Regions from separate parts of the Azospirillum sp. B510 genome, predicted to be linked through region 2. Evidence: predicted binding sites of a transcription regulator. Region 2 holds the regulator's gene; the other holds the start of a gene.
The links. Region 2 encodes PhoB, which activates phosphate uptake and scavenging genes when phosphate is short. Its sites were predicted from a motif close to TNTCATAAAACTGTCA; they were not measured.
Positions count from the first base shown of each region.

Region 1 (4,415 bases), 350 kb from region 2:
CGCCCTGCGGGAGGAGGATGGCGGGATCGCCATCACCGTGCGCGACACCGGCATCGGCATCCCGGCCGACGCGCTGGCCCGCATTCTCGAACCCTTCCAACAGGCCGACAGCAGCATTCCCGCGCGGTTCGGCGGGACCGGTCTGGGCCTGTCGATCTGCCGCGACCTGATGGCCCTGCATGGCGGCGGCCTGTCGCTCGACAGCGAGCCGGGTTGCGGTACCGCCGCCACCATCCGTTTTCCCGTCTGCCGGGTCGCCCCGCCGGTTGCGACCGACGGGATGCCGGCGTAAGCCTCTCCGCGGTCAATGCTGCGAAAGGCGGACGGGATGATCGGGAATGATGGAAAGCCGGTATCCAAGGAGGAACTGCGCAAGCACATCGCCAGCTACAACGGCCAGTCGCGCGGCTCCAAGGAGTTCGCGGCGATCCCGCGCGCGCTGGTGACCATCCTCGACGGGTTGAAGCCGGGCAAGACCGGTTACGTCAAATGCCAGGATGGTCAGGTGCAGTTGTCGCGCCGCAAGGACAACAGCGTCTCGGCGGGGTGATCGGGGGAAGGCGCCCGTCCCCGATGGGGGAGGGCGCCTTCCGTTTCGACTCCGGCCGTTAGTGCTTGGCCGCCGCGGCGGCGCCGATGCCGGTCTGGGAGCGGACGAACTGGTCGGCGAAGGCCTCGCGCTCGGCGCTGGCCGAGGCGCTACGGTCCAGCTTCGACACGATGATGGTGACGAGGAAGGCCAGCGTCATCGAGAACAGGGCCGGCTGCTCGTAGGGGAAGATCGGCGCCGGGTTGTTCAGCACCACGACCCAGACGGCGTTCGACAGGATCACCAGCGTGACCGCCGAGATCAGGCCGGCGATGCCGCCGGCCAGCGCGCCGCGGGTGGTCAGCCCCTTCCAGTACATCGACAGGATCAGCACCGGGAAATTCACCGACGCGGCGACGCCGAAGGTCAGCCCGACCAGGAAGGCGACATTCGGCTTCTCGAAGGCGATCCCCAGCACGACGGCCAGCACGCCCAGCACCAGGCGGCTCCGCTTCGTTACCAACTGATGGAATTTGGGGTTCTGGCGAATCCGTGCGCAGAAGGGGTTTGGCATGCTTCCTCCAGACGATGGCTGTCTTTTCCCGTTGCTTGGCCCCGCAGGGGAGCCTGGGCAATCGTCTGCCCCAGCAGCTTTTCCCAAATTTCCCGGAAATATGACGAATTGTGGCGCCCGCTTTCGGCAACAATTGTTTGCGTTGTTCCCGCACGGTTCTGATCGCCGGCGACGCCGGCGTTTCGTACGGTGATCCCCGTTTTCACGAAAACTTCATGTCCTGAACAGCCTGGCCGTCACGGACAATCATTAGGCCATCCACCAATCGCCGGAAGCCGTGTCACGCCGGGTTTCATGAATTGTTCGGGGGGTGGGATGGATATGTTTTTCGATGGCTCATTGTCGGGAATGGGCATCGTTCTGCTGGCTGTTGCATTGACTCTGGCGCTTGGCTTTGAGTTTGTGAACGGTTTCCATGACACCGCGAACGCGGTGGCCACGGTGATCTACACCAACACGTTGCGACCCAACGTCGCCGTCGTCTGGTCGGGATTCTGGAATTTCCTGGGTGTGCTGACGTCCACCGGGGCGGTAGCGTTCGGCATCATCGCCCTGCTGCCGGTGGAACTTATCGTCAATGTCGGCTCCGGCGCCGGGTTCGCGATGGTTCTGGCGCTGCTGGCGTCTGCGATCATCTGGAATCTCGGCACTTGGTATCTCGGCCTGCCCGCCTCCAGCTCGCACACCCTGATCGGCTCGATTGTCGGCGTCGGTCTGGCCAACTCCGCCCTGGCCGGCGGTCGGGCCTTTGGCGAGGGCGTCAGTTGGGGCAAGGTGCAAGAGGTCGGCATGGCGCTGGCGATTTCGCCGCTGGTCGGCTTCTTCTGCGCCGCCGTCCTGCTGCTGCTGGCCAAGGCGCTGATCCACAAGCCGGAGCTGTATAGTGCGCCCAAGGGCGACACCCCGCCGCCGCTGTGGATCCGTGGCCTGCTGATCCTGACCTGCACCGGCGTCAGCTTCGCCCACGGTTCCAACGACGGGCAAAAGGGCATGGGGCTGATCATGCTGATCCTGATCGGCATCGTCCCGGCGACCTACGCCCTGAATCCGGGAACCAGCGCGAATGAGTTGGCGAGCCTGACCGCCCTGTCCGACAAGGCGGCGGTGATCCTGGAGCAGACCGGCAAGACCTCCACCCCGGTTGCCGACCCCGACAGCACTTTGTCGGCCACCTTGCGCACCGGCCAGGTCGTGGAAGAGACCTATGCCGCGCTGGCGGTGAAGAATAAGGCGATCCGCGTTGGCCTGAACGGTGCCAGGAGCTTCAACGACATAGCCCCGGCCACGCGCGGCACGCTGCGCACCGACATCTATCTGGTCACCGAAGCGTTCGGCAAGGTTCTGAAGGCGCCGAACCCATTCTCGGCGGACGACAAGAAGACTCTGGCGAATTACCGTGACGAGTTGAAGGCGACCACCCAGTTCATCCCGACTTGGGTCAAGGTTGCGGTCGCCGTGGCTCTTGGTTTCGGCACGATGATCGGCTGGAAGCGCATTGTCGTCACCGTTGGCGAAAAGATCGGCAAGACCCACCTGACCTACGCCCAAGGCGCGTCGGCCGAGTTGGTGGCGATGGCCACAATCGGCGCCGCTGACATTCTCGGCCTGCCGGTCAGCACCACCCACGTCCTCTCCTCCGGCGTAGCCGGCACGATGGCGGCCAACCAGTCGGGCCTTCAGATGGGGACCTTGCGCAACCTGCTGCTGGCCTGGGTGTTGACCCTGCCGGTTTGCGTGCTGCTGGGCGCGACCCTGTTCTCTGCCGGCCTCTATCTGGTGGTCAGCATCGGTCTTTAGCCGTCTATCGGCCGCATCTTCCAAAGGGCGCGTCTTGCCGCAGGGCAGGGAGTGCCCTTTGCGATTGAGCCGGGGTTGGCAAGCTGAAAGACTGGGGAGCGCAACCCGCTCTCCCGCCGCTGGTCACGCCGCCCCATGATCCGCTCGCCCCTGTTCCTCCGGCTGTTCTCGGCGATCCTGATTTCGCTCGGGCTGTTCTCGGCGGCGGCCTACGTCTTCTCCGTCCCCTTCATCGAGGAGAAGGCCTACGAGATCGAGCGCGACGCCAGCCGCACCATCCTCGACAACGTGTTCGAGCTGGTCAGCCGCATCCGCGTCGGGCTGGAGGAACAGCGGACCGCCACGGTGGAGTCCTACAAGGCCCGGCTGCGCGACGTGGTGGAGCTGGCGGTCGGCTCGATCGAGCATGTCTATGCCCGCGCCGACCGCGGCGAGATCACGATGGACGAGGCGCGGCGCGAGGCGATGGCGGGTTTGCGCGCCCTGCGCTACGGCAATGGCGATTATGTCTGGGCCATCGGCTATGATTCCGTGATTCTGTCGCACCCCTCGCCGGACTATCAGGGGCGCAAGGCCGACGATCTGCGCGACACGCTCGGCCGCCACATCCTGCCCACCATCGTCGCCACCGCCAAACGGGAGGGGGAGGGCTTCCAGACCTATCCGTGGTGGCGGCCCAATGGCGACGAGCGGGCGCCGAAGCTCAGCTTCTTCAAGGATCTGCCCCGGCGCGGCCTCATCGTCGGCACCGGCGCCTATCTGGCCGACGTCGACGCCGAGGTCGAGCGCCGCAAGGCCGACGCCATCGAGGATCTGCGCCAGGCCCTGCGCAAGCTGCGCATCGCCCGGACGGGATATCTCTACATCTTCGATTCGGCGAACCGGATGATCATCCACCCGAATGGGAACATCGAGGGCACGGCCTTCGGCGACCGGCTGAATTCCGCCACCGGCCATCCGATCGCCGAGGATCTGAAGCTCGCGGCGACGAGGGGGGAGCCGTTGACCTACCTGTGGGACAAGCCCGACGATCCCGGCAACTACGCCTATGAGAAGATCAGCTGGGTCCGGCATTTCGAGGGGTTCGGCTGGTACATCGCCTCTTCGGTCTATGTCGACGAGCTGCGGCGGTCGTCGGTGGTGCTGGGCAACCGTATCCTCGCCATCGGCATGGCGCTGATGGCGGCGGGCAGCCTGCTGGGCTATGTCGCGGTCGGCCGGCTGGTCCGGCCCCTGCGCCGGCTGGCCGCCACCGCGGCGCAGGTCCGTTCCGGCGACCTCGATGCCCAGAGCGGCATCCGCCGCGGCGACGAGATCGGGCTGCTGGCGTCGGCCTTCGACGGCATGGTCCGGCAGCTGCGCGACACCGTCGCCACCCTCGACAGCCGGGTGCGCGACCGAACCGCCGCGCTGGCGGAGGTGGAGACGCGGCAGCGCGTGATCCTCGACGCGATTCCCGCCTGCATCGCCGGGCTCGACCGCGATGGCCGGCTGACCTTCGCAAACCTGCGCTGG
Region 1 covers NC_013854.1:2,983,890-2,988,304, reverse strand. Annotated here, with positions in the region: gene AZL_RS13955 (sensor histidine kinase) at 1-292, shown strand, start outside; gene AZL_RS13950 (hypothetical protein) at 329-550, shown strand; gene AZL_RS13945 (sodium:solute symporter family transporter) at 609-1,103, opposite strand; gene AZL_RS13940 (inorganic phosphate transporter) at 1,506-2,900, shown strand; gene AZL_RS37515 (cache domain-containing protein) at 3,036-4,415, shown strand, end outside.
Region 1: the regulator PhoB is predicted to act here: its motif matches at 1,304-1,319, upstream of AZL_RS13940 (inorganic phosphate transporter).

Region 2 (4,415 bases):
CTGGTCTTCACCGGGGCGTCGATCGCGCTGACCTTCTTCGTCACCGCCGCGACCTTCCTGGCGATGAGCCTGTACGGCTACACCACCAAGGCCGACCTGTCGAAGATGGGCTCGTTCCTGATGATGGGCGTCATCGGCTTGGTGATCGCCGGCCTGGCCAACATCTTCTTCCAGTCGCCGGCCCTTCACTTCGCGATCTCCGCCATCGGCGTGCTGATCTTCACCGGCCTGACCGCCTATGACACCCAGGCGATCAAGGAAAGCTACGCCGAGAGCTACGATCACGAGAGCGCCGGCAAGCTCGCCCTGATGGGCGCCCTGACGCTGTATCTGGACTTCATCAACCTGTTCCAGTTCCTGTTGCAGTTCCTGGGCCAGCGCAACAACGACTGACCCCGGCAAACCTGATCGGACAAGCCGCTGATCACAGCGATCACCGCCCGGAAGCCTCCCGCTTCCGGGCGGTTTTCTTTTGGGCGGCTCAAGGTTCGACGGTCACCACATCGCCCACCGCCAGCCCCAGCGCCCGGTCGGCCCGCCCGCGATTGACGGCGATCTCCGCCAAGCCGTTCGAGTTCTCGTACCACAGCGGCTGCCCCGGCCCGACGGCGCCGAAGGTCCGGGAGCGGGCGATGCGCGTGCCGGCCGCGCCCAGCACCGCATCGGCGGGCAGGGTGGAAGCCCGCATTCCGGTCATGGCGTTGCCATAGACATCGACATAGACGATGCGCGGCAGTTCGTCCGGCCAGCCGGGTCGGTCGATGTCGGCGGGGGCGAGCGGGCCGCGCTCGACGGCCCGTCCGGTGGCGAGACGGGCGGCGACCGGGGCGAACAGGTCGCGGCCATGGAAGCTGGCGGACAACCGCTCCGGAATCCAGTCGATGGTCCAGGCGTTTAGCGACGTTGCGCGGCGGGCGGCCAGGGCGAACAGACCATTGTCGGGGCCGACGAACCAGCGCCCGTCCGCCTCCACCATCACCGGCCGCCGGTCGGTGCCGACACCGGGATCGACGACGCAGAGAAAGACGCTTCCGGCCGGAAAGGCCGGGGCGTAGGCCGCCAGCAGATAGGCGGAGAGCTGCGGGTCGAAGGCGGGAGCGTCGGCGAACAGGTCGATGACCGGCACGCCGGGCGCCTGTTGCGCCAACACCGCCTTCATCTGGCCGGTATAGGGGCCGGAAAGGCCGAAGTCGGTGAAGAGCAGGATCATGAGGGGGGCAGCGCGGCCGGATGGGAAATGTCAGGAGCAGTCAGCTCCCGACCTTGATCCTCCCCCGCGGGGCGGGGAGGATCAAGGTCGGGGGCTGACCTCGCATCACATCGACTTGGTATCGAGCGCGTAGCCGGCCGACCGCACGGTACGGATCAGGTCCAGCTCATCCTCCTCGTTCATCGCCTTGCGCAGGCGGCGGATATGGACGTCGACGGTGCGCGGCTCGACATACACATCGTGCCCCCACACCAGATCGAGCAGCTGTTCGCGGGAGAAGACGCGGCCGGGATGCTGCATGAAATGGCGCAGCAGGCGGAACTCCGTCGGCCCGAGATGGACGTCGCGGCTGTTGCGGCGGACGCGGTGCGCGGCCAGATCCATCGTCACGTCGGCGAAGGTCAGCACCTCGTCGGTCATGCCGGGGGAGGCGCGGCGCAGCACCGCGCGCATGCGGGCCACCAGCTCGGTCGGCGAGAAGGGCTTGGTGATGTAGTCGTCGGCGCCGGAATTCAGGCCGCGCACGCGGTCGCCCTCCTCGCCGCGGGCGGTCAGCATGATGATCGGGATGTCGCGGGTCTTGGCGTTGCGGCGCAGCTGGCGGCAGACCTCCAGCCCGCTCATCAGCGGCAGCATCCAGTCCAACAGGACGATGTGCGGCGTCTGTTCGCCGGCGGCCAGCAGGGCCTCCTCGCCGTCGCTGGCGGTGGCGACGCGGAAGCCTTCCTTTTCCAGGTTGTACTTCAGCAGCGTCAGGATATCGGCCTCGTCCTCGACGATCAGGACGAGCGGCTTCAGGGCCGCGTTCATGGTGGCTCCGTTCACGGCGCGCGTCTCGACGTTAACCGGCATGGGACAGCCTTTTCAACAAGGAGGGAGGGGAGGCGGGGGTGGGGCGCAAGCGGGAAGAGATCAGCCATAGCGGCCGGTGATGTAGCCCTGGGTGCGCTCGTCGCGCGGGTTGGTGAAGATGTCCTCGGTGTCGTCGCACTCCACCATCTCGCCGAGATGGAAGAAGGCGGTGCGCTGGGACACGCGGGCGGCCTGCTGCATGTTGTGGGTGACGATGACGATGGTGTAGTTGGCCCGCAGCTCGTCGATCAGCTCCTCGATATGGGCGGTCGCGATGGGGTCGAGCGCCGAGCAGGGCTCGTCCATCAGGATCACCTCGGGGCTGACGGCGATGGCGCGGGCGATGCACAGCCGCTGCTGCTGGCCGCCGGACAGGCTGGTGCCGGGTTCGCGCAGGCGGTCCTTCACCTCCGCCCACAGGCCGGCACGCTTGAGCGAGGTCTGCACCACCTCGTCCAGCTCGGCGCGGCCCGACGCCAGACCATGGATGCGCGGGCCGTAGGCGACATTGTCGTAGATCGATTTGGGGAAGGGGTTCGGCTTCTGGAACACCATGCCGACACGGGCGCGCAGCTGCACCGCGTCGACCGTCTTGCCATAGACGTCCTCGCCGTCGAGCGCGATGCGTCCTTCGACCCGGCAGCCCTCGACGGTGTCGTTCATCCGGTTCAGGCAACGCAGGAAGGTCGATTTGCCGCAGCCGGACGGGCCGATCAGCGCCAGCACCCGGTTCTCCTGGATGTCGAGGTCGATGCCGCGCAGCGCCTGCTTGGCGCCGTAGAACACCGTCACCCCGCGGGCGGTCATCTTGTTCGGCAGGGCGGCGCCGCGACGCTGGTCGGGACGCCGGTCGCCATGGGGCCGCAGCTTCAACGGGCTTCGCATGCTCATGGCGCTCACCACCGTCTCTCGAAAATCTTGCGCAGGATGACCGCCGCCCCGTTCAGCAGGATCAGGACGCCGAGCAGGACCAGGATCGCCGCGGAGGTGCGTTCGGTGAAGGCGCGCTCCGGGCTGTCGGCCCACATGTAGATCTGCACCGGCAGCACCGTGGCGCTGTCGGTCAGCCCATGGGGGATGTCGACGATGAAGGCGACCATGCCGATCATCAGCAGCGGCGCCGTCTCGCCCAGCGCGCGGGCCATGCCGATGATGGTGCCGGTCAGGATGGCGGGCATCGCCAGCGGCAGCACATGATGCAGAACCGTTTGCAAAGGCGAGGCGCCGATGGCGAGCGCGGCGTCACGGATCGACGGCGGCACCGCCCTCAACGCGACGCGGGCCGAGATGATGATGACCGGCAGCGTCATCAGCGCCATCACCAGCCCGCCGACCAGCGGCGCCGAGCGCGGCATGCCGAAGAAGCCGAGGAACACGGCCAGACCCAGCAGGCCGAAGATGACCGACGGCACGGCGGCGAGGTTGTTGATGGTCACCTCGATCAGGCCGGTCCAGCGGTTCTTCGCCGCGAACTCCTCCAGATAGACCGCGGCGGCGACGCCGACCGGCACCGACAGCGCCATGGTGACCAGCAGCGTCAGCAGCGAACCGACAAGGGCGCCGCCGATGCCGGCCTGTTCCGGCTCCCGGCTGTCGCCGGCGGTGAACAGGGTGGTGTTGAAGCCTTGCGCCAGCGCGCCCGAGGCCAGAAGCGCGTCGGCGGCGGCGACCTTGGCGTCGCTGAGACCACGTTCGCCCTCCGGCAGGTCGCGGCGGTAGCCGCCCTTCACCAGCTGGTCGATCTGGTCGTCGGCCCGGACCCAGACGGTCCGCGTCGTCCCGGCCAGCGCCGGGTTCTTCGCCACCATCGCCTCCAGCTCGTAGGGCGCGCCCGACGACAGCAGCTCGTTCAGCACGCGGCGGCCGGCACGGTCGGTCACCTGCGGGAACTGGGCATGGAGGGCGCGGCGCAGCGGGGCGGTGAAGTTGCGGTCGGCAATCTCCGCCGGGTCCAGCGTCACCTCCAGCCGGATGCGCGCCTCCAGGAAGGCGCCGGCGCCCTTGGCGACGATGGAGCCCAGCAGCAGAACCAGCATCAGCGCCGCCAGCGTCACCGCGGCGGCCCCGGCCAGCCGGAAGCGGCGCTCGGCGGCGTGGCGGGCCCGCAGGCGGCGGGCGAAGGCCTCGCCGCGCAGGCGCGGCTTCGCCGGACTGGTGGAGGGCGTCACGGCCGCCGCGTCCCGTTCGACGAGGTCAGTCATAATGCTCCCGATAGGTCCGGACCACCCGCAGGGCGACCATGTTGAGACAGAGCGTGACGAGGAACAGCACGAGGCCGAGGCCGAAGGCCGACAGCGTCTTCGGGCTGTCGAACTCCTGGTCGCCGACCAGCAGCGTGGCGATCTGGGTGGTG
Region 2 covers NC_013854.1:25,514-29,928, reverse strand. Annotated here, with positions in the region: gene AZL_RS00155 (Bax inhibitor-1/YccA family protein) at 1-393, shown strand, start outside; gene AZL_RS00150 (SAM hydrolase/SAM-dependent halogenase family protein) at 482-1,210, opposite strand; gene phoB (phosphate regulon transcriptional regulator PhoB) at 1,316-2,020, opposite strand; gene pstB (phosphate ABC transporter ATP-binding protein PstB) at 2,123-2,869, opposite strand; gene pstA (phosphate ABC transporter permease PstA) at 2,959-4,263, opposite strand; gene pstC (phosphate ABC transporter permease subunit PstC) at 4,256-4,415, opposite strand, start outside.